3 regions of the Streptomyces sp. NPDC043952 genome follow, and region 2 is predicted to be linked to each of the others. Evidence: predicted binding sites of a transcription regulator. Region 2 holds the regulator's gene; each other region holds the start of a gene.
The links. Region 2 encodes HrcA, which represses chaperone genes, less so after heat shock. Its sites were predicted from a motif close to TTNGCACTCNGNNNNNCNGAGTGCNAA; they were not measured.

Region 1 (7,677 bases), on a different contig from region 2:
CACCAGCGGGCCGGGATGGGCACGGACAACATCCCCGGCTGGATGTGGCTGGACGCCGACAAACTGGTCGCGGCCGCCCTCACCGACCTGGCCCGCGGCAAGTCCCTCTCCATCCCGGACCCCCGCTACAAGGCCCTGATGAGCCTGGTCAAGATCACCCCCCGCGGCCTCCTCGGCGGCGTCACCTCCCGCACGGGCCGCAAGTACGGGCCGCAGTAGGCGTGCGGAGTCCGGTGTCAAGACAGTCGGCACAACCGTAAAATTCACGTCAAATGCCCAGGTCAGAGGCATGATCAAAAATGGACAAGCCTGAATCAACCCTGTGATTACCTTCTGTTTACCTCTGTTACTGTCACAGCCGCTCCGGACCTGACCCTCCGGAGTCATGCAGACACAACGGGAGGATCACATGCGCAAGTCGGCAGTCGCGGCGATAGCCGCAGGGCTGTTCGCCATCAGTGCCGGGACCGCGGTCGCCGCCTCGTGGCACACCATTCCGACGCTCTCCACCGGCGGCGCCTCGTTCACGAGCGGTCAGTACACCTTCTGGCCGTCGAACAAGAACCACGGCTCCTTCGAGTGGAAGGGCAAGCTGAACGACACCGATCACGGCGACGGTCACGGCGTCTATATGCAGGTCCGCGTAGAGGGCTACGGCTGGAGCCGGTACAGCGGCAAGCAGAAGCAGAGCGTCACCCTCTCCAAGCAGAACTGGGACGGCGCCGCCCTGCACACCGACGACGCGTACATACGCGTCTGCCGCGACAAGGGCTCGCTCAACCCCGACAACTGCTCGCCGACCAAGCACTACCAGCGGTAGTAGCAGATCGGCAGGATCCGGGGCCCGGGGGCGAGTGCGCCTCCGGGCCCCCATGCTTCTTTGGGGGAAGCCATCAACACATCAGACATACTTTCCGCCACGGGAGTCGACCTCTCCTACGGCGAGCAGCCGGCCGTCCGCGGAGCCGACCTGTCGGTGCGCCCCGGAGAGGTCGTGGCCATCACCGGGCAGAGCGGCTCCGGAAAGTCCTCGCTGCTCTACTGCCTGGCCGGCGTGCTGCCCGCCACCCGTGGTCAGGTGCGCTTCGAGGACCGGGTGCTCGGCGACCTGTCCGACGACGAGATCAGCACGCTGCGCCGGGAGCGCTTCGGATTCGTCTTCCAGTACGGGGAGTTGCTCCCGGAGCTGACCATCGAGGAGAACACCGCGCTGCCGCTGCGCCTGGCCGGGCAGCGCAAGCAGCCCGCGCTGGCCAGGGCGGCCGAGGTGCTGGAGCGGCTCGGCCTCGGCGAGCTGCGCACCCGCCGGCCCGCCCAGGTCTCCGGCGGGCAGAGCCAGCGCGCCGCCGTGGCCCGCGCCCTGGTGCACCGCCCCGCCGTCGTCTTCGCCGACGAGCCGACCGGATCCCTGGACAGCGCCAACGCCTCCGCGGTGCTGGAGGAGTTCCTCGGCCTGGCCCGGTCGCAGCGCACCGCCGTCATCCTGGTGACGCACGACCCCGGCGTCGCCGCGCGGGCCGACACCCGCTACTCGATGACGGACGGCGTGCTCACCCCCAGGGGTGCGGTGTGACCGAATTCCTGCTCGGGCTGCGCCTGCTCTTCGGCGCGGGCCGCGGCAACCGCGTGCGGTTCCTGCTGATGGCGGCCGGCGGCTCCATCGGCGTGTGCTGCCTGGCCCTCGTCCTCACCGTCCCGGCGATCCTGCACGCCCACGACGGCCGGGACGCCGCGCGGCAACCCGTGACCTCGGCACGGGGGCCGGCGCACGGCACTCTCGTACTGCAACGCGACGACGCCTACGGGTCCCGCTCGTTCACCCGTGTGTTCGTCGCGCGGGGCACCGAGGGCACCCGGTCCGCCCCGCCCGGCCTGCGCGCCCTGCCCGGACCCGGCGAGCTGTACGTCTCCCCGAGCCTGCACGACCTGCTGCGCGCGGAACCGGCCGTCAAGGGGCTGCTGCCCGGACACGAGAAGGGCACCATCGGCCCGGCGGGCCTCGCGCACCCCGACGAGCTGTACGCGTACATCGGCACCACCCGTGACCGGATCGCCGACGGCGGCCGGACCCTGAAGGGGTTCGGTTACGACTACGCCCCCTTCCCCGCCGTCGACCCGTCCACGCTGACCGATGTGCGGTTCGCGCTGGCCACCCTGGTGCTGCTGCCCCTCGGCATCTTCCTGTCCGTGTGCGCCCGGCTCTCGGCGGCCAGCCGCATGCGCCGTCTGGCGTCCCTGCGGCTGCTGGGACTCAGCGTCCGGGGGACCCAGCGGGTGAACGCGGCCGAGACGGTGGCAGCGGCGGTGCTCGGCGCGTTCCTCGGGCTCGGCGAGTACTGGCTGCTCAACCAGGCCATGTCCCGGACCGGGCTGCCCGCGCTGCGCTGGTATCCGGACGACGGCGCCCTCTCCCCCACGACCATCGCCATCTGTCTGCTCGGCTGCCCGGCACTGGCCTGGTTCGTCGGCCGGCGCAGCGCGCGGGACGCCACCGCCAACCCCCTTGCGGTACGGCGTACGGCGGTTCCGCGGCCCCCCTCCTGGTGGGGCGGGCTGCCGCTGGTGACCGGCCTGGGCATCGTGTCCGGCTACTGCGTCACCGGCGCGCTGGGCCACCCCGCGTCCAGTGTGGGGATCAACGCACTGCTCGTGGTCGGCGGTGTCGTCCTGACCGGGGTCGGACTCGTGCTGACCCTGCCCCTGATGTCGTACCTCCTCGCCCGCCGGGTGGCCCGGACCACCCAGTCCCTCACCCTGAGCCTGGCCATGCGGCGCAATGAGGCCGAACCCGGCGGCACCATGCGGGTCGTCACCGGCCTGGTGCTCCTCGTCTACGCCGCCTCGCTCGCCCAGGGCGTGCTCATCCAGCTGGAGCAGGTCACCCGTCCGTCCGGACCGGTGCAGGACTACTCCCTCTCCCTGTCCGGGATCAGCGCACGCCAGGAGCGGGAGCTCGGCGCCGTGACCGGCGTACGCACCCACGCCGTCATGATGGACTCCTGGACCGACCTGCGACGGGCCACACCCGATGCGGCGCTCGCGTCCTCGGCCACGGCCCTGGTCGCCACCTGCGCCCAGCTGGACCGGCTGGTCGAGCACACCGAGGGCTGTGCGGAGGGCAAGGTGCTGCGGCTGACCGACCCGAACTCCAGTGTCGGATCGGACCTGGCTCCGGGCACCCCCTTCCGGTTCCGCCTCGCGGGGACCGCGGCCGGACACCTGGACATCAGGTTCCCCGCCGGACGGATCGTCTACCGCGGGTACTCCGGATCCGCCGTCGGCAACGCCGTACTCCTCGTACCGCCGTCCGCGCTGCCCGCGCACGCCCGGCCCCGCGATGCCGAACTGGTGCTCTCCAGCGGCTCCGATCCCACCGTGGTGCGCCGGGTGCTGGACGGCGTCGGAGCCGTCGCCCCCATCGCCGAGGTGGATCTGGTCGGGCTCAACGTCCAGGGGCTCGAACAGATCGCGGTGGTGGAGACCCTGTTGTCCCTCGGCATGGTCATGGGGTTGGTCATCGGCGCGGCGGCGTTCCTGGTGTCCGTGACCGACCGCGCGGTGGAGCGCCGGGCGCAGGTCACCGCCGTCACCCTGATCGGGGCCCGCACCCGCACCCTGCGGGCGGTGCAGTGCGTTCAGGTCGTGCTGCCGCTGGCCCTCGGTCTGGTGCTGGCGGTCGGCGCGGGCAAGCTGGCCGAGTCGAGTTATCTGATCACCGGTGGCGGCACGGTCCGCTGGGACGTCGCCGGGCTGCCGCTGCTGGTCCTCGCCGCGGCGGCCGTTGCGGCGGTCGCGGCGGCGGGTTCGCTCCCGCTGGCCGGCCGGAAGATCGACCCGGAGCTGATCCGGCGCGACTGAGCGCCGATGACGCCGATGACGTGGACGGCATGCCGAAGGCCCGGCGCCCCCTGAGGGGTTGCCGGGCCTTCGGGCTGGAGCGGTGGGGCTCAGTGGGCGTGGCCGTGGCTGTGGCCGTGGCCCGCGGCGGCCTCCGGCTCCTCTTCCTTCTTCTCGACGACCAGGGTCTCGGTCGTGAGCAGCAGGGAGGCGATGGAGGCGGCGTTCTCCAGGGCGGAGCGGGTCACCTTGACCGGGTCGATGACGCCGGCCTTGATCAGGTCGCCGTACTCGCCGGTGGCGGCGTTGTAGCCCTGACCCTTGTCCAGGTCCTTGACCTTGGAGACGATGACGTAGCCCTCCTGGCCGGCGTTCTCGCCGATCCAGCGCAGCGGCTCGACGACCGCGTTGCGGACCACGGCGACACCGGTGGCCTCGTCGCCGGTCTTGTCGAGGTTGCCTTCGAGGACCTTGGAGGCGTGCACCAGGGCGGAGCCACCACCGGAGACAATGCCCTCCTCGACCGCGGCGCGGGTCGCGGAGATGGCGTCCTCCAGACGGTGCTTCTTCTCCTTCAGCTCCACCTCGGTGGCGGCGCCGACCTTGATCACGCACACGCCGCCGGCCAGCTTCGCGAGGCGCTCCTGGAGCTTCTCGCGGTCCCAGTCGGAGTCGGTGTTCTCGATCTCGGCCTTGATCTGCGCGACGCGGCCGTTCAGGTCCTCGGCCTTGCCGGCACCCTCGACGATCGTGGTGTCGTCCTTGGTGACGGTGACGCGGCGGGCGGAGCCCAGCACCTCGAGACCGACCTGGTCGATCTTGAGGCCGACCTCCTCGGAGATGACGGTGGCGCCGGTGAGGACGGCCATGTCCTGGAGCATCGCCTTGCGGCGGTCGCCGAAGCCGGGGGCCTTCACCGCGACGGCGTTGAAGGTGCCGCGGATCTTGTTGACGACCAGGGTCGACAGGGCCTCGCCCTCGACGTCCTCGGCGATGATCAGCAGCGGCTTGGAGGAGCCGGCCTGGATGACCTTCTCCAGCAGCGGCAGCAGGTCCGCGATGGCGGAGATCTTGCCCTGGTTGATCAGGATGTACGGGTCGTCGAGGACGGCCTCCATACGCTCCTGGTCGGTCACGAAGTACGGCGACAGGTAGCCCTTGTCGAAGGCCATGCCCTCGGTGAAGTCCAGCTCCAGACCGAAGGTGTTGGACTCCTCGACGGTGATGACACCGTCCTTGCCGACCTTGTCCATGGCCTCGGCGATCAGCTCGCCGACCTGCTGGTCCTGGGCGGACAGCGCGGCGACGGCGGCGATGTCGGACTTCTCGTCGATCGGGCGGGCCGTGGCGAGCAGATCGTCGGAGACGGCCTTGACGGCGGCGTCGATGCCCTTCTTCAGGGCGGCCGGGGAGGCACCGGCGGCGACGTTCTTCAGGCCCTCGCGCACCAGCGCCTGGGCGAGCACGGTGGCGGTGGTGGTGCCGTCACCAGCGATGTCGTTGGTCTTGGTCGCCACCTCCTTCACCAGCTGCGCGCCGAGGTTCTCGTACGGGTCCTCGATCTCGACCTCGCGGGCGATGGTGACGCCGTCGTTGGTGATGGTGGGGGCGCCGAACTTCTTGTCGATGACGACGTTGCGACCCTTGGGGCCGATCGTCACCTTCACCGTGTCGGCCAGCTTGTTGACGCCGCGCTCGAGGGCGCGACGGGCGTCCTCGTCGAACTTCAGGATCTTCGCCATGACAGCGGGAGCCCTCTCGAAATCTGTGGGTGAAAAAAGACGAACTGCGCCCCGGGCGCCCGGCTTCGTTATCGGTTGCGGGGGGCCAGGGGCGCAGTTCAGAGCAAAGGTTCGCTCGGGGTGAATTACTTCTCGATGATCGCGAGCACGTCGCGAGCCGAGAGGACGAGGTACTCCTCGCCGTTGTACTTCACCTCGGTGCCGCCGTACTTGCTGTACAGGACGACGTCGCCGACCTTGACGTCGAGCGGCAGGCGCTCGCCGTTCTCGAAGCGACCCGGACCGACGGCGAGGACGGCGCCCTCCTGGGGCTTCTCCTTCGCGGTGTCCGGGATGACCAGGCCAGAGGCCGTGGTCTGCTCGGCGTCCAGCGGCTGGACCACGATGCGGTCCTCGAGCGGCTTGATGGCAACCTTGGAGCTGGCGGTCGTCACGATCCGACCTCCCCCTTCGGAGATCTCACGGGGTTAACTGTCTGAGGTGGCGACCAGGTCGATCCGTCGTCGCGGGTGCCGGACCTGCCCGTCGCGTTGTTGGCACTCTCCAGTGGGGAGTGCCAGAGCCGAGACTATGGCGGGGATTAGCACTCGGTCAAGCGGAGTGCCAATGCCGTGCGGCGCGTCGGCCGAAATCGGGGGTGCGGCGGCGTTCGGAGGCGGGCCGGTGCCGGTGGTGCGGCTCCCTGGGGCTGCGCCCCAGACCCCCATCGGCCTGCGGCCTCGTCCTCAAACGCCGGACGGGCTGAAAGTCCGGCTACAGGTAGTCCTCAAGGCGGGCCGGCGTCAGGTTTCGTCTGCGGATGGTGGCCAAGAGCCCGGCCGTGGGGGTGCCGGGGGTCAGCCGGACGATGTCGCCCCGGCGGAGGTGGTGCGGGCCCCGCGGGTAGGTGAGGCCCGCCGGGGTGAGGGTGGCGCGCCACAGGACGACGGCGGTGGCGCCGCAGTCGGCGGCCACGCGCAGGGTCGTGCGGTCGTACGCGCCCCGCGGCGGGCGCAGGAGCCGGGCGCGGTGGGCGCAGAGTACGGCGCGCTGGGTGGCGTACGGCGCCCCCGCCAGGGTTGCGCGCGCCGGGGTGAACCGGCTCACCGGGAGGCGCGGTTCGCGCGGGGCGGAGGTGGAGCGGGGGTCGCGGTCGTCGGCGTCGTAGGTGAGGAAGACGACCCGGTCGCGGGTGCGGACGTGGTCCACGACCGGGGGCAGGGCACGGCCGGACGGGGGCGCCGCGAGGGGGCGTCCGTGCGGGCGCACGCCCTCCGCCGCCTTCTCGCCGAGGCGTTCGATGGGTACGACGGGCTGGGCGCACCCGGCGAGGACCAGGGCCAGGGCTAGCACCCCGGCCACCAGCGGGACCGGCCTCCGCGGCGCCGGCACCCCTTCGGCCCCGCGCCCCACCGGCCTCCGCGACACCGGCGCCCCTTCGGCCCCGCGCTCCACCGGCGCCCTTCGCGCCCCGCGTCCCGCCTTCACCAGCCCGGCCATCCGCCTCGCACCACCCTTCCGGCCGTACAACACCTCACCATCGGCCAGCCGGCCGTCTCACCGACTGCCCCGCCGCGGGCCCCGAGGTCCGTTCACAGGTAGTCCTCCAGCCGGGCCACCGCGTAGCCCTCGCGGGTCACCTTGTTCAGGAAGCGGCGCATGTCGTCGACCATCGTGCCGTCCCAGTCGCTGCGGCCCCGGAAGTGGGTGAGGACGATGTCGCCGCGGCGCAGCTGCTGGTCGTCCTCGCGGAACTCCCAGTGGTCGACGTACACCTCCTCGTTCCAGATCGGGGCGTACTTGATGCCGCAGGACTTGGCGGCGACCAGGGTGTCCTGGTTGTAGTTGCCGTAGGGCGGGCGCAGGACGGTCGGGCGTCTGCCGAACTGCTTCTGCATGATGTCCTGCATGTCGCAGATCTCGTGCTTCTGCTCCTCGTAGGACAGCCCCGGCAGGTAGGGGTGGGTGAGGGTGTGGTTGTTGAGGGTGTTGCCGTAGGACTGGGCCTTGCGGAAGTAGCCGTAGTCGTCCTTGACCAGGTAGTTGCTGAGGAAGGCGGTGTACGGGATCTTCAGGTCCCGCATCATCTGGAGGAACCGGGGGTCCTTCTCCGAGCCGT
Region 2 (7,677 bases):
GCGCCCGGCGCGGGCCACACGGGCGCGGGCGCCGGGGACGGCGACGGAGCCGGAGGCGGTGCGGGCGGGGCGCGCCGGGCCGGCGGAGGGTCGTACGAGCGTCACCGCCCGGCCCTCCAGCAGGAAGCCGCGCGGCTCCAGCGGGAATACCCGGTGCTTGCCGAAGCGGTCCTCCAGCGTCACCGTGCCCGCCTCGCAGCGGATCACCGCCCCGCAGAACCCGGTACCGGGCTCCTCCACGACCAGCCCCGGCTCGGCGGGCACCTCCGGCACCGGCTGGGGCTTCTTCCAGGGAGGGGGCAGGTCGGGGGAGTACTGGCGGGAGCGCGGGCCCGAAGGGCCCCCGTTGGAAGGGCGGTGGTGGGAGACGGGTGGGCGCATTCGGATGACGATAGGAGAAGCGGCGGGCGCGCGCTCACGACACGCCGGTAAGTCCGCGTGCGTGCGGCTCAGTTCACGCCGAACCGCGCGGCCAGCGCGTCCCGTTGGCGCCGTACGAACGCCGCGTCGACCACCGCCCCGTGGCCGGGCACGTACAGCGCGTCCTCGCCGCCCAGCGCCAGCAGCCGGTCCAGCGCGTCCGGCCAGCGCGAGGGCACGGCGTCCGGGCCCGCCTGGGGCTCCCCGGACTCCTCCACCAGGTCCCCGCAGAACATCACCTCCGGCTCGCCCGGCACCAGAACCACCAGGTCATGGGCGGTGTGGCCGGGGCCCACATTGGCCAGCAGCGCCTGGCGGCCACCGCCCAGCTCCAGGGTCCGCTCCCCGGAGACCAGGTGCCGCGGCGGCACCAGCGCCAGCGCCGCCTCCTCGGCCTCGTCCGCGGGCAGCCCGTGGCGGACCGCGTCGTACCGCAGCTCGTCCCGCCCGCGGCGGACCACCCCGTCCGCCCCCACCGCCGCGTACACCTCGGCCCCAGCGAACGCCGGAGCCCCGAAGACATGGTCGAAATGGACATGGGTCAGCGCGAGATGGGTCACACGCCCACCGGCGAGCACCTCGGCCGCGGACCGCAGCCGCGCCCCCTCCGCCAGGCTCGACCCGGCGTCCACCATCAGCGCCGTGTCCGCGCCCAGGACCAGCCCCGCCGTGCAGTCCCAGCCCGGCAGCCGGCACCGCCCCACCCCGGCGGTCAGCCGCTCCCAGCCACCCTCTTCCCAAGTCACCGTCATACCGCGACGCTAGCCGCAGGAGCGGACGCACGGGCACCGACCTTGCCCGCTGCGTACCCCACGGCCGTACACTGGGCCGGGGAACGCTGGCACTCGCATGCGAAGAGTGCCAAGACGGACACAAGAGGGACAGCCTCGCAAGTGAGGGGACGACGTGCTGGAGGTGCGCGCGAATGCTGAGTGAACGCAGGCTTCAGGTACTGCGCGCCATCGTCCAGGACTATGTCGGCACCGAGGAGCCCGTCGGCTCCAAGGCCCTGACCGAGCGGCACAACCTCGGCGTGTCCCCGGCGACCGTGCGCAATGACATGTCGGCCCTGGAGGACGAGGGGTACATCGCGCAGCCGCACACCAGCGCGGGGCGCATCCCCACCGACAAGGGCTACCGGCTGTTCGTCGACAAGCTCGCGGGCGTCAAGCCGATGACCGCGCCCGAGCGCCGCGCGATCCAGAACTTCCTCGACGGCGCCGTCGACCTCGACGACGTCGTGGCGCGTACGGTGCGGCTGCTCGCGCAGCTGACCCGGCAGGTCGCCGTCGTGCAGTACCCGTCCCTGACCCGGTCCACCGTGCGGCACGTGGAGCTGCTGGCGCTCGCCCCGGCGCGCGTGATGCTGGTGCTGATCACGGACACCGGCCGGGTCGAGCAGCGGATGGTCGACTGCCCGGCGCCGTTCGGCGAGGCGTCCCTCGCGGACCTGCGCGCGCGGCTCAACAGCCGGGTCGCCGGCCGCCGGTTCGCGGACGTGCCGAAGCTGGTCGAGGACCTGCCGGACGCCTTCGAACACGAGGATCGCGGTACGGTCTCCACGGTGCTCTCCACCCTTCTGGAGACACTGGTGGAGGAGAACGAGGAGCGGCTGATGATCGGCGGCACCGCCAATCTCACCCGCTTCGGACATGATTTCCCCCTCACGATCCGGCCCGTCCTGGAGGCCCTGGAGGAGCAGGTCGTGCTCCTCAAGCTCCTCGGCGAGGCGAAGGATCCGGGCATGACCGTGCGCATCGGGCACGAGATCGCCCACGAAGGACTCAACTCAACCTCCGTGGTGTCGGTGGGCTACGGTTCGGGCGGCGAGGCGGTTGCCAAGCTCGGCGTGGTCGGACCGACCCGCATGGACTATCCGGGAACGATGGGAGCGGTACGCGCAGTGGCACGGTACGTCGGACAGATCCTGGCGGAGTCGTAAGTGGCCACGGACTACTACGCCGTTCTCGGCGTGCGCCGCGACGCGTCGCAGGATGAGATCAAGAAGGCGTTCCGTCGGCTCGCGCGCGAGCTGCACCCGGACGTCAACCCCGATCCGAAGACCCAGGAGCGGTTCAAGGAGATCAACGCCGCTTACGAGGTGCTGTCGGACCCGCAGAAGAAGCAGGTCTACGACCTCGGCGGCGACCCCCTCTCGCAGTCCGGCGGCGCCGGCGCGGGCGGCTTCGGGGCCGGTGGCTTCGGCAACTTCTCCGACATCATGGACGCGTTCTTCGGCACGGCGTCGCAGCGCGGACCGCGCTCGCGCACCCGGCGCGGCCAGGACGCGATGATCCGGATCGAGGTCGAGCTGGACGAGGCGGCCTTCGGGACGACCAAGGACATCCAGGTCGACACCGCGGTCGTCTGCAACACCTGCAACGGCGAGGGTGCGGCTCCGGGCACGTCGGCGCAGACCTGCGACATGTGCCGCGGCCGCGGCGAGGTCTCGCAGGTCACCCGGTCCTTCCTGGGCCAGGTCATGACCTCGCGGCCGTGCCCCCAGTGCCAGGGCTTCGGGACCGTGGTGCCCACGCCGTGCCCGGAGTGCGCCGGTGACGGACGGGTCCGCTCGCGGCGGACGCTGACCGTGAAGATCCCGGCCGGTGTCGACAACGGCACCCGGATCCAGCTCGCCGGCGAGGGCGAGGTCGGCCCCGGCGGCGGTCCGGCCGGTGACCTGTACGTGGAGATCCACGAGCTGCCGCACCCGCGCTTCCAGCGCCGCGGCGACGATCTGCACTGCACGGTGACGATCCCGATGACCGCGGCCGCGCTCGGCACCAAGGTGCCGCTGGAGACGCTGGACGGCATGGAGGAGATCGACATCCGGCCCGGCACCCAGTCCGGGCAGTCGATCCCGCTGCACAACCGGGGCGTCACGCATCTGCGGGGCGGCGGCCGGGGCGACCTGATCGTGCACGTCGAGGTGCAGACGCCGACGAAGCTCGACCCCGAGCAGGAGCGGCTGCTGCGCGAGCTGGCCAAGCTGCGCGGCGAGGAGCGCCCGCAGGGGCAGTTCCAGCCGGGTCAGCAGGGGCTGTTCTCGCGGCTGAAGGACGCGTTCAACGGCCGCTGAGCCTCCGGCCGCGCCAGGCCGCCGTGGCGACCTCCGACCGGGAGCTGCCACGGCACCTGGCCCGGCTCCCGACCGGGGCTGCCGCGGCATCTCCGTCGCGGCTGCCGGCCGGGGCTGCCGCAACCACCCCCGTCGCGGTTTCTGACCGGGGGCTGTCACGGCGCCTGGCCCGGCTTCCGATCGGGGGCTGTCACGGCGCCTGGCCCGGCTTCCGATCGGGGGCTGTCATGGCGCCTGGCCCGGCTTCTGACCGGGGCTGCCGCAGCACCCGTCACGGTCCCCGGCCGGGGCCGCCGCAGCACCCCCGTCCCGGTCTCCGGCCGAGGGCTGTCAGGGGCACCCCGCACGGCCTCTGACCGGGCACGGCGTGGAATATGCCGATCCTGACGGCCGATTCGGACTTGTTCGGTGGACGTGACACCATGCGGGCATGTCCTCCGCACTGACCGATCTCCTCCGGCACCCGATCGTGCAGGCCCCCATGGCGGGCGGCGTCTCGGTGCCGGAGCTCGCCGCCGCCGTCTCCGAGGCCGGCGGGCTCGGGTTCCTGGCCGCCGGGTACAAGACGGCCGACGGCATGTACCAGGAGATCAAGCGGCTGCGGAGCCTCACCGACCGGCCCTTCGGCGTCAACGTCTTCATGCCGCAGCCCGAGTACCCCGGTGCAAGCACCGGCTCCACCGGAGCGGCCGAGGCCGCGCCCCTTTCCGGCGCGGTCGAGGTCTATGCCCATCAGCTCGCGGGCGAGGCCGCCTGGTACGAGACCGAGCTGGGCGACCCGGACCACGGCCGCGACGACGGCTACGACGCCAAGCTCGCGGTGCTCCTGGACGACCCGGTGCCGGTGGTCTCCTTCCACTTCGGGGTGCCGGACCGCCACGCGCTGGAGCGGCTGCGGCGGGCCGGGACCGTCACGCTGGTCACCGCCACCACCGCCGAGGAGGCCGTCGCGGTGGAGCGGGCCGGAGCGGACGCGGTGATCGCGCAGGGCGTGGAGGCCGGCGGCCATCAGGGCACGCACCGGGACGTCCCGGAGAACGACGGCACCGGCCTCGGCCTGCTCTCCCTGGTCACCCAGATCCGCGAGGCCGTGCACCTCCCCGTCGTCGCGGCCGGCGGCATCATGCGCGGCGCCCAGATCGCGGCCGTCCTCGCGGCCGGCGCGAGCGCGGCCCAGCTGGGCACCGCCTTCCTCGCCACCCCCGAGTCCGGCGCCCCCGCCGTGCACAAGGAGGCGCTGACCAACCCCCTGTTCGTCCGCACCGAGCTGACCCGCGCGTTCACCGGCCGCCCCGCGCGCGGACTGGTCAACCGCTTCCTGCGCGAGCACGGCCCGTACGCGCCCGCCGCCTACCCGGAGGTCAACCACCTCACCTCGCCGCTGCGCAAGGCCGCCGCGAAGGCCGGGGACGCGCAGGGCATGGCGCTGTGGGCGGGCCAGGGCCACCGGCTGGCCAGGGAACTGCCCGCCGGACAGCTGGTGGAGGTGCTCGCCGCCGAACTCGCCGACGCCCAAACGGCGTTCGCCGCGGGAGGTGCCCGGTGACCGCGCCCGTCTTCGTCGTACCCGACTTCGCCGCGGACGGCGACCGCTATGTCCTGGACGGGCCCGAGGGCCGGCACGCCGTCTCGGTCAAGCGTCTGGAGGCCGGTGAGGAGGTGGTCCTCACCGACGGCGCCGGGCGCTACGCGGTGTGCGAGGTGCTCGGCAGCGAGGGCAAGGACCGCCTCGTCGTACGGATGCCTCAGGTGTCCGAGGAACCCGAACCGCGGCCCCGGATCACGGTCGTACAGGCCCTGCCCAAGGGCGACCGGGGGGAGTTGGCCGTCGAGACGATGACCGAGGTCGGGGTCGACGCGATTGTGCCCTGGCAGGCCGCGCGCTGCATCACGCAGTGGCGGGGCGAGCGCGGCCTGAAGGCGCTCGGCAAGTGGCGGGCCACCGCGCGCGAGGCCGGCAAGCAGTCCCGCCGGGTCCGCTTCCCACAGGTCGCCGAGGCGGCAACCACCAAGCAGGTCGCGGCACTTCTGGCCGCGGCCGACTTCGCCGGGGTGCTGCACTCCGACTTCGGGCACACCAGCGAGCCGCTGGCCACCGCCGAACTCCCCGCCGAAGGCGATATCGTGCTCGTCGTCGGGCCCGAAGGGGGCGTCTCCCGCGACGAGTTGGCGCTGTTCGAGGAGGCGGGCGCGCGGGCGTACGTCCTCGGGCCCAGCGTGTTGCGCACCTCCACCGCCGGCACCGCGGCCGCCGCCCTCCTCCTGGGGCGCACCGGCCGCTGGTCCTGAACCTCGACCGGGGACACCATGGAACTCGCCCAAGTACGGCTCCTCGTGAGCGACTTCGCCGCCTGCTACCGCTTCTACGCCGACGTGCTCGGCCTGAAGCCGCAGTCCGGCGCGAGCGAGGGCCCCTACGAGAAGTTCAGCCCCCACACCGGGTCCGCCGGGATCGCCCTCCAGGACCGCGCCATGATGGCCGAGCTGCTGCCCGAACTCGCCGGCCCCGCCGACGGCCACCGCTCCCTGGTCGTCCTGCGCGTCGACGACCTCGACGCCTACTGCGCCGAGATCACCGCCCGTGGCGCCACCCTCCTCCAGCCCCCCGCCCCCCAGACCGACCGCATGCGCGTCGCCCACCTCAAGGACCCCGAGGGCAACCTGGTGGAACTCCAGGAGTGGCTGCTGCTGCGGGGCTGAACCACCCCGCCCGGTACGCCGTTTCGAAGGAACCGGCACGCCGAACGGGTGAGTGCGCGGGCGGGGGCTTCCGTCCGTCCCTCTCCCGGTGGCACTCTGCCGTGCATGGGGGCATTCATGTGGATTCGGCCGCGCATGGCCGTTCTCGCCGGGATCGTCGGCGTGGCCGGGGCCGGTGCCGTGGGCTGCCAGTCGGATGTGCTCGGGGCGGCCGGGGTCGCGTACACCACCGGGACGACGGCGACCGCGCGGCTGGAACAGGCGGACGTACACGTCGGCTGGCTCACCTGCACCGGCGACTCCCGCCCGCCCGCCGGGGCGAGCGCGGCGCCGGGGCGGGACGCGGTGGTCTCCGTCGACTGCCGGGGCGAGACCGGCGACCGGGGCCGGATCACCGTGAACGGCGAGGTCACCCGTGCCGTGGACGGAGCCTGCGTCCGGGGCGACCTGCGGGCCAGGGTCGAGGGGAGGCAGGTGTTCCACGTCAGCGGACTCGGCGACTGCGCGACCGCGCCGGCCCCGGCGTACCGGCCGCCCACCTTCACCTACCGCCCGCCCAGCTACCCGCCCGTCGGCGCACAGCCCGCCGTCACGGTCACCGTCACCCGCACCCTGTGGTGCCAGAGCGACCCCGACTGCCTGCCCGTGGCGGGCAAGTGATCGAAACGGGCCCTGCGGACGGCGGCCGCTGCGTAAGGTGACGGGGTGACTCAGGGCGCTTCGACAGGAACCTCCGGCTACCTCCGATTCCCGCACCTGCGCGGCGACTTGGTGACCTTCACCGCCGAGGACGACGTGTGGCTCGCCCCCCTCGACGGGGGCCGCGCCTGGCGGGCCAGTGCCGACAACATCCCGGTGAACCACCCCCGCATCTCGCCCGACGACACCACCCTCGCCTGGACCTCCACCCGCGACGGCGCCCCCGAGGTGCACATCGCGCCCCTCGACGGCGGGCCCGCCAAACGCCTCACCTACTGGGGCAGTTGGCAGACGCGGGTGCTCGGCTGGACCCCCGAGGGCCACGTCCTCGCGCTGAGCACCACCGGCCAGCCCAGCCGGCGCCGCACCTGGGCCCGCGCCGTCCCCCTCGACGGCGGACCCGCCACCACCCTGCCGTACGGCCCCGTCGGCGATGTCGCCCATGGCCCGCACACCGTGCTGCTGTCCGTCCCGATGGGCCGCGAGGCCGCCTGGTGGAAGCGCTACCGCGGCGGCTCCGCCGGCAAGCTGTGGATCGACCGGGACGGAAACGGGGAGTTCACCCGGCTGCACGAAGAACTCGACGGCAACATCGAGTACCCCTTCTGGGTCGGCGACCGCCTGGCCTTCCTCTCCGACCACGAGGGCACCGGCGCCCTCTACTCCTCCCGCGCCGACGCCTCGGACCTGCGCCGGCACACCCCCCTCGACACCTTCTACGCCCGGCACGCCGCCACCGACGGCACCCGCGTCGTCTACTCCAGCGCCGGCCGGCTCTG
Region 3 (7,677 bases), on a different contig from region 2:
TTCGTGAACGTGTACGTCAACGACGACGACGTGCGTTTCGAGCAGGGCCTGCAGACCTCCACCCCGGACGGCGCGGGCGTCTCCATCATCCCGGCGGTGGCCGGCGGCTGCTGACCGGACGACCGGACGTTACCTTCGGTAATGACGGTCACCGAAGGTGTATCGGATTGCCCTCTCCGTGAGAGAAGCGGAGGGGGCAATTCTGCGTGATTGAGCGCGGTACAGTTGGGGAAGGCGCCCTGAGTCGATCGAGGGTTAGCCCTCGATTCTCTTCCGCGGGCCCGATAAGAAGTAGCCAAAATGCACGGGCATTCCGCGGCTTTTGTGTCTTTTACGGGGCCCGACTTGCCCTGAATTCGGGTGAATTCTCCCTACATTCCGGATCGTTCTCGTCCAGAATTCTCGTCCAATTGACCTGTTGCAGAGGGCAGTTGGACAGATACATTCAGCCGCGGTCGACGCGTTCCGGCGCACGCCCCCGGTGCATCGGGGGCGAGGTCTGACCCGGGTCCGCGAAGTGCGGATCTGTGCAAGGGCCAGTAATAGGGGAGTTAGGCATGGCTCAGGGCACCGTCAAGTGGTTCAACGCGGAGAAGGGGTACGGCTTCATCGCGGTCGACGGTGGTGCGGACGTCTTCGTCCATTACAGCGCCATTCAGATGGACGGCTACCGCACCCTGGAGGAGGGCCAGCGAGTCGAGTTCGAGATCTCGCAGGGCCAGAAGGGTCCGCAGGCCGACATGGTTCGCGTCGCCGTCTGAACGTTTCTCCACCGAAGGGCCCGCACCTCGCACAGGGTGCGGGCCCTTCGGCGTGCCCGGCCCCGGACGGTGTTCGCCCCCGGCTGACCCGCCCGCCGTGGCACCCGAGGCGCTTGCACTCGGGCATGCCGAGTGCTAATCATTGGCGTTAGCACTCTGAAGGTGAGAGTGACAACGAAGGACCGGGTCGGTGAGGTCCGCGGGCCACGTGGGGCAAGGAACCACAGGCCGGCGAGCCGTCCGTCGCGGGCGCGGGCGCGGTCCGAAGGAATCACCCCCAGTCCTGGAGGGACCACTTCACATGGCCAAGATCATCGCGTTCGACGAGGAGGCGCGGCGCGGCCTCGAGCGCGGCATGAACCAGCTCGCGGACGCCGTCAAGGTGACGCTCGGCCCCAAGGGTCGCAACGTCGTCCTCGAGAAGAAGTGGGGCGCCCCCACGATCACCAACGATGGTGTCTCCATCGCCAAGGAGATCGAGCTCGAGGACCCGTACGAGAAGATCGGCGCCGAGCTGGTCAAGGAAGTCGCCAAGAAGACGGACGACGTCGCCGGTGACGGTACGACCACCGCGACCGTGCTCGCCCAGGCCCTGGTCAAGGAGGGCCTGCGCAACGTCGCCGCCGGTGCCAACCCGATGGCTCTGAAGCGCGGTATCGAGAAGGCCGTCGAGGCCGTCTCCGCCGCCCTCCTCGAGCAGGCGAAGGACGTCGAGACCAAGGAGCAGATCGCCTCCACCGCGTCCATCTCCGCCGCCGACACCCAGATCGGCGAGCTCATCGCCGAGGCGATGGACAAGGTCGGCAAGGAAGGCGTCATCACCGTCGAGGAGAGCAACACCTTCGGTCTGGAGCTTGAGCTCACCGAGGGCATGCGCTTCGACAAGGGCTACATCTCCGCCTACTTCGCCACCGACATGGAGCGCATGGAGGCGTCGCTCGAGGACCCGTACATCCTCATCGCGAACTCCAAGATCAGCTCCGTCAAGGACCTGCTCCCGCTCCTGGAGAAGGTCATGCAGTCGGGCAAGCCGCTGCTGATCATCGCCGAGGACGTCGAGGGCGAGGCCCTGTCGACCCTGGTCGTCAACAAGATCCGCGGCACCTTCAAGTCCGTCGCCGTCAAGGCTCCGGGCTTCGGCGACCGCCGCAAGGCCATGCTCGGCGACATCGCCATCCTCACGGGCGGCGAGGTCATCTCCGAGGAGGTCGGCCTCAAGCTGGAGAACGCGACCCTGGACCTCCTGGGCCGCGCCCGCAAGGTCGTCATCACCAAGGACGAGACCACCATCGTCGACGGTGCCGGCTCCTCCGAGCAGGTCAACGGCCGGGTGAACCAGATCCGCGCCGAGATCGAGAACAGCGACTCGGACTACGACCGCGAGAAGCTCCAGGAGCGCCTGGCCAAGCTCGCGGGCGGCGTCGCGGTCATCAAGGCCGGTGCCGCCACCGAGGTGGAGCTCAAGGAGCGCAAGCACCGCATCGAGGACGCCGTGCGCAACGCCAAGGCGGCCGTCGAGGAGGGCATCGTCGCCGGTGGTGGCGTGGCCCTGCTCCAGGCCTCCCAGGTCTTCGAGAAGCTGGAGCTGGAGGGTGACGAGGCGACCGGTGCCAACGCCGTGCGCATCGCCCTGGAGGCCCCGCTGAAGCAGATCGCCGTCAACGCCGGCCTTGAGGGCGGTGTCGTGGTGGAGAAGGTGCGCAACCTGACTCCGGGCCACGGCCTGAACGCCGCGACCGGCGAGTACGTCGACCTGGTCGCCGAGGGCATCATCGACCCGGCGAAGGTGACCCGTTCCGCGCTGCAGAACGCCGCCTCCATCGCCGCGCTGTTCCTCACCACCGAGGCCGTCATCGCCGACAAGCCGGAGAAGGCCGCCGCGGCCGCTCCGGGCGGCATGCCGGGCGGTGACATGGACTTCTGATCGACCTCCGGTTGATCAACGTCCTTGCCGAGGGCGGCACTTCCTGTCAGGGACAGGGGGTGCCGCCCTCGGGCGTGTCCGGGGTCACAGACGACGGCTGCCGGGGGCGGGAATGCCGGCCCGCGCCGAGCGAGTTACTTAAGCGTCTGCAACAATGCGCATTCACATACCGCCCGGTCAGCAGCTTTCCGAGGAGCCCTCACGTGACCGTCGACACGCAGCCCGCCTCCCGCGCGGCCCAGGTACTCTCCCGCCCCATCACCCTGGGCGGCCTCACCGTCCCCAACCGGATCGTGATGGCCCCGATGACCCGGATGTTCTCGCCCGGCGGCATCCCCGGTGAGGACGTGCGCTCGTACTACTCCCGGCGCGCCGCCGCAGGCGTCGGCCTGATCGTCACCGAGGGCACCTACGTCGGCCACGAGTCGGCCGGCCAGAGCGACCGGGTGCCGCGGTTCCACGGCGAGGAGCAGCTGGCGGGCTGGGCGAAGGTCGCCGAGGACGTGCACGCGGCGGGCGGCACCATCGTCCCGCAGCTGTGGCACATCGGCATGGTCCGCAAGGACGGCGACGCCCCCTTCCCGGCCGCCCCCGCGATGGGCCCCTCCGGTCTGGTCACCGCGGGCGCCGAGCCCACCGGCAAGGCCATGACCCAGCAGGACCTGGACGACGTCATCGCCGCGTTCGCCCAGGCCGCCGCGGACGCCGAGCGCATCGGCTTCGACGGCGTGGAACTGCACGGCGCCCACGGCTACCTCCTCGACCAGTTCCTGTGGGAGGGCACCAACCGTCGCACCGACGCGTACGGCGGCGACCCGGTGGCCCGCACCAAGTTCGCCGCGGAGATCGTCGCCGCGGTCCGCGAGCGGGTCTCGGCCGGCTTCCCGATCCTCTTCCGCTACTCGCAGTGGAAGCAGCAGGACTACACCGCCCGGCTCGCCGAGACCCCGCAGGAGCTGGAGGCGATCCTGACCCCGCTCGCCGCGGCCGGCGTCGACGTCTTCCACGCCTCCACCCGCCGCTACTGGCTCCCCGAGTTCGAGGGCTCCGACCTCAACCTCGCGGGCTGGACGAAGAAGCTCACCGGCAAGCAGACCATCAGCGTCGGCTCGGTCGGCCTCGACGGCGACTTCACCGGCGCGTTCGCCGGCCAGGGCTCCCCGGTGCAGGGCATCGACGACCTGCTCGACCGGCTGGAGGCCGAGGAGTTCGACATGGTCGCGGTCGGGCGGGCGCTGCTCCAGGACCCCGAGTGGGCGGCGAAGGTGCTCGCGGGCCGGGTGTCGGAGCTGGCGCCGTACGACGCGGCGTCGCTGAAGACCCTCAGCTGAGGGCCCGGATCGCGCGGCCGAAGGGCTCAGATCCCGCCGATGTTGCCGTTCAGCGGCTCGATGTCGACGCGTACCGGGGTGCCCCACACGCGGAGCACCTCGTAGTCGGTGAACTCGTGCACCAGCCGGTACGCCATCGCGGGCCGCGCCCCGCGCCGCTGGGCGGCGAGGTACGCCTCGGCCTCCCGGCGGTCCCGGCGGGGGGTCCCGCACAGCTGCCACTCCTGGCCGTTCCACAGCTCCGGCAGCCAGCGCTGCTGGGGCTGCGGGCGGTCGCCCCGGACGCCGTAGCGCGAGGGTGCGGTGGCCGCCGGCCCGGCCGGGCTCGGCCGGCCCCCGTACTCGGAGCGGCGGGCGGCCCGGCGCCGCGTCTCGCACAGCAGGCACAGATCGGGGGCGCTCTCGTCCACCGGGCCGTGCGGGTGCTCGGCGCACCGGGTGGCGGGCGCGTTCGCCCCGACGCTCTCCTCCAGCAGGTCCAGCGCCCTGCGCAGATCCGTCCTGATCTCCTGGAGCCGCCCGTCCGGAGTGTCGGCGGTCAACGCCTCCCCGTGCTCCCCGAGCAGCCGGAGCGCTCGGCCTAGGGCGGTCAGCTGGGCGTGATTCATGGTGGTGGATTCCGGTCCGTAGACGAGTTCCTGGCGCGTTCTCGCTCCCCAGTGTCCAGGATGCCGCCGGGCGGCCGGGCAGGCTGTGGTGGGGTGGGGCCATGGCGACCTCACCGGGGCGGCTGACCGAAAGGCTCCGCCGGTTCAACGACGCCCACCCCTGGGATCACAACGCCCACTATCACCCGTGGCTGCTACGGCAGTTGCCCCCGCGGTTCGGCCGGGCGCTGGACGTGGGGTGCGGCGCCGGGGAACTCGCGCGGCTGCTGGCCGGGCGGGCGGACCGGGTGGAGGCGGTCGACTCCGACCCGGCGATCCTGGAGCGGGCGCGGGCGCGGGAGCTGGGCGGGCCCGGCACGCGCGTCCGGTACACCCTCGCCACCGCCCCCGACGGGCTGCCGCCCGGCCCCTACGACGTCATCACCTGTGTCGCCGTACTGCACCACCTCCCCCTCGCCGAAGCCCTCACCCGGTTCCGCGCGGAGCTGGCACCCGGCGGGACGCTGGTCGTCGTGGGGTGCGCACGGGACGAGGATGTGCGCGGGGTGCTCTCCGTGCCGCTCAACGCGCTGATCGGCTGGGTGAAGAACCGGGGGCGGCCCGCGGCGGAGCGGCCCGCCGGAATGACCGCGCCGGTGCGGCCGCCGGAGACGGACTTCTCAGAGATCGCCGGGCAGGCCCGTCGGCTGCTGCCCGGTGCCCGGCTGCGCCGGGGCTTCTTCTGGCGGTACACCCTGGTGTGGCGCGCGCCGTGACAGGCCGAGCCAGGTGGCCAGGAAGCCGACGGTGTAGCCGGTGAGGAGGCCGCCCGCGTAGACCGCCGCGGTGGCCGCGAGGCCCCGGTTGCCGGACAGCAGCGGGAACAGGGCCCAGCCCGAGGGGCCGATCGCCGTCGCGCCGACCTTCGTGCCGAGCATCGCGAAGGCACCGATGAAGGCGCCGCCCGCCGCGCCGCCCGCGCAGGCGGTCAGGAAGGGGCGGCCGAGGGGGAGGGAGACGCCGTAGATCAGCGGCTCGCCGACGCCGAGCAGCCCGGCGGGCAGGGCCGAGCGGATCGTCGTACGCAGGCCGGCGTCGTGGCGCAGCCGGACGTACACCGCGAGGGCCGCGCCCACCTGGCCCGCGCCCGCCATGGACAGCAGCGGGAGCAGCACGGTGTAGCCCTGCTGCTGGATCAGCGTGGCGTGGATGGGGATCAGGGCCTGGTGCAGGCCCAGCATGACCAGCGGGAGGAAGAGGCCGCCCAGCAGGAGGCCGGCCAGCGCGCCCGTCGTGGTCAGCAGCCAGTTCGCCGCCGCGCCGATCGTGGTGGTGACCGTACCGGCCGCGTACATCAGGCCGTACAGCGTGATCAGGCCGGGGACGAGGACCGTCACCGCCGGGGTGAGCAGGACGTCCAGGGTCTCGGGGACGCGGCCCCGGCAGAACCGTTCCACCCGTGTGGCCAGGAAGGCCGCAGCCAGCGCACCGAGGACGCCGCCCTGGCCGGGGGCGAGCTGTGTGCCGAACGCGGTCACCTTCGCCACGCCCGGATACACGACCACCGCCGCCACGGCCGCCCCCAGTACCGGGGTGCCGCCGAACTCCTGGGCCGTGTAATAGCCGACGAACACCGCGAGCAGCGCCATGAACGCGGAGGCCACCGTGGTGAGCGCGGGGGTGAGGCCGGGCAGCCAGCCGGCGTTCTGGAGCAACCCGTTGACGCCGGCGAGGATGCCGCAGCCGATCAGGGCGGGGATGAGCGGCACGAAGACGGCCGCGACGCGGCGCAGGGCGGTCTTGACGGGGGTGGGGGCGTGGCGGCGCGGGCCCTGCTTAAGGACGGTCACGAAGGGGGCCGGGGCCGCTCCGCTGGGGGCGGGGCTGGATGGAGCCGCTTGGCTGGGGCCCGGACCGGAGGGAGCAGTGCCGGGGGAGGCCGGGTCGGGGCGTCGTCCGGGAGAGGCCGGGTCGGGTGGAGCGGTTCCGGCGGAGGCGGCGTCGGGGTGGCGTCCAGGAGCGGCCGTGTCGCGGTGTCGTCCGGGGGCGGCTGCCTCGGGGTGGCGTCCGGGGGCGGCCGGACCGGGGCGCAGGGGCTCCTCACCGCGTCGGCGCTCCTCACCGTCTCGGCGTTCGTCACCGTCTCGGCGTTCGTCGCCGTGTCTGCGCTCCTCACCGCGTCTGCGCTCGTCACCGCGTCGGCGCTCCTCACCGTGTCCGCGTTCGTCACGGTGTCGTGGCTCGGGCCCGAGTGGCACCCGCGCCCGTACTTGGTCCGTCACCGCCTCCACCACCCCCGGCCCCAGCACGATCTGCCACGCGGTCCCGTCCTCCACCACCCCCAGCACGCCGGGCACCGCCCGCAGCCCCGGCCCGTCCGCCGCGTCCGCGTCCGCGAGGGTGAGCCGCAGCCGGGTCATGCAGTGGGTCACGGCGGTGACGTTGGCGGGGCCGCCGACGTGGGTCAGGACGGCGGTCGCGGTGGAGGCGGGGTCCGTGTGCACCCCCTGAGCGTGCGGGTCAGCCGCTCGCTCGGGCCAGCGCGGCGCGCAGATGGCCGCCGGAGTCCTCCAGAAGGCGGTCGGCCGCCGGGCCGTCGACCCCGGCGAGCAGGACGAGGATCGCGGTCTTCACCTCGCCGCCGGACTCGGTCAGCGCCCGCTCGATCTCCGCGTCCTGCGCGCCCGTGGCCAGCGCGACGATCCGGCGCGAGCGCGCCCGCAGCTTGGCGTTGGAGGCGCGCACGTCGACCATCAGGTTCCCGTACGTCTTGCCGAGCCGGATCATCGTGATGGTCGACAGCATGTTGAGGACGAGCTTCTGCGCGGTGCCCGCCTTGAGCCGGGTCGAGCCGGTGATCAGCTCGGGCCCGACGACGATCTCGATGCCGTGCTCGGCGGCGGCCGCGAGCGCGCTGTGCTCGTTGCAGGCGAGCCCGATGGTCAGGGCGCCCTGGGCGCGGGCGTGCTCGACCGCGCCGACGGCGTACGGGGTGCGGCCCGAAGCGGAGACGCCGACCACGCTGTCCTCGGGGGTGAGCTTGAGCGCGTCGAGGTCGGCGCGGGCCAGTTCGT

Region 1: the regulator HrcA is predicted to act here: its motif matches at 6,160-6,186, upstream of groES (co-chaperone GroES).
Region 3: the regulator HrcA is predicted to act here: its motif matches at 874-900, upstream of groL (chaperonin GroEL).

The regions. Positions count from the first base shown of each region.
Region 1 covers NZ_JBWKES010000007.1:85,552-93,228, reverse strand. Annotated here, with positions in the region: gene AC069R_RS10635 (SDR family NAD(P)-dependent oxidoreductase) at 1-219, shown strand, start outside; gene AC069R_RS10630 (hypothetical protein) at 410-820, shown strand; gene AC069R_RS10625 (ABC transporter ATP-binding protein) at 881-1,573, shown strand; gene AC069R_RS10620 (ABC transporter permease) at 1,570-3,858, shown strand; gene groL (chaperonin GroEL) at 3,948-5,579, opposite strand; gene groES (co-chaperone GroES) at 5,705-6,013, opposite strand; gene AC069R_RS10605 (hypothetical protein) at 6,333-6,911, opposite strand; gene AC069R_RS10600 (polysaccharide deacetylase family protein) at 7,151-7,677, opposite strand, start outside.
Region 2 covers NZ_JBWKES010000040.1:15,853-23,529, reverse strand. Annotated here, with positions in the region: gene AC069R_RS29645 (DUF3097 domain-containing protein) at 1-381, opposite strand, end outside; gene AC069R_RS29640 (MBL fold metallo-hydrolase) at 450-1,172, opposite strand; gene hrcA (heat-inducible transcriptional repressor HrcA) at 1,346-2,362, shown strand; gene dnaJ (molecular chaperone DnaJ) at 2,363-3,499, shown strand; gene AC069R_RS29625 (nitronate monooxygenase) at 3,930-5,045, shown strand; gene AC069R_RS29620 (16S rRNA (uracil(1498)-N(3))-methyltransferase) at 5,042-5,788, shown strand; gene AC069R_RS29615 (VOC family protein) at 5,807-6,199, shown strand; gene AC069R_RS29610 (hypothetical protein) at 6,335-6,859, shown strand; gene AC069R_RS29605 (S41 family peptidase) at 6,905-7,677, shown strand, end outside.
Region 3 covers NZ_JBWKES010000029.1:13,227-20,903, reverse strand. Annotated here, with positions in the region: gene AC069R_RS26255 (MoaD/ThiS family protein) at 1-114, shown strand, start outside; gene AC069R_RS26250 (cold-shock protein) at 558-761, shown strand; gene groL (chaperonin GroEL) at 1,063-2,685, shown strand; gene AC069R_RS26240 (NADH:flavin oxidoreductase) at 2,889-4,016, shown strand; gene AC069R_RS26235 (hypothetical protein) at 4,043-4,624, opposite strand; gene AC069R_RS26230 (class I SAM-dependent methyltransferase) at 4,726-5,379, shown strand; gene AC069R_RS26225 (PTS transporter subunit EIIC) at 5,284-7,107, opposite strand; gene murQ (N-acetylmuramic acid 6-phosphate etherase) at 7,124-7,677, opposite strand, start outside.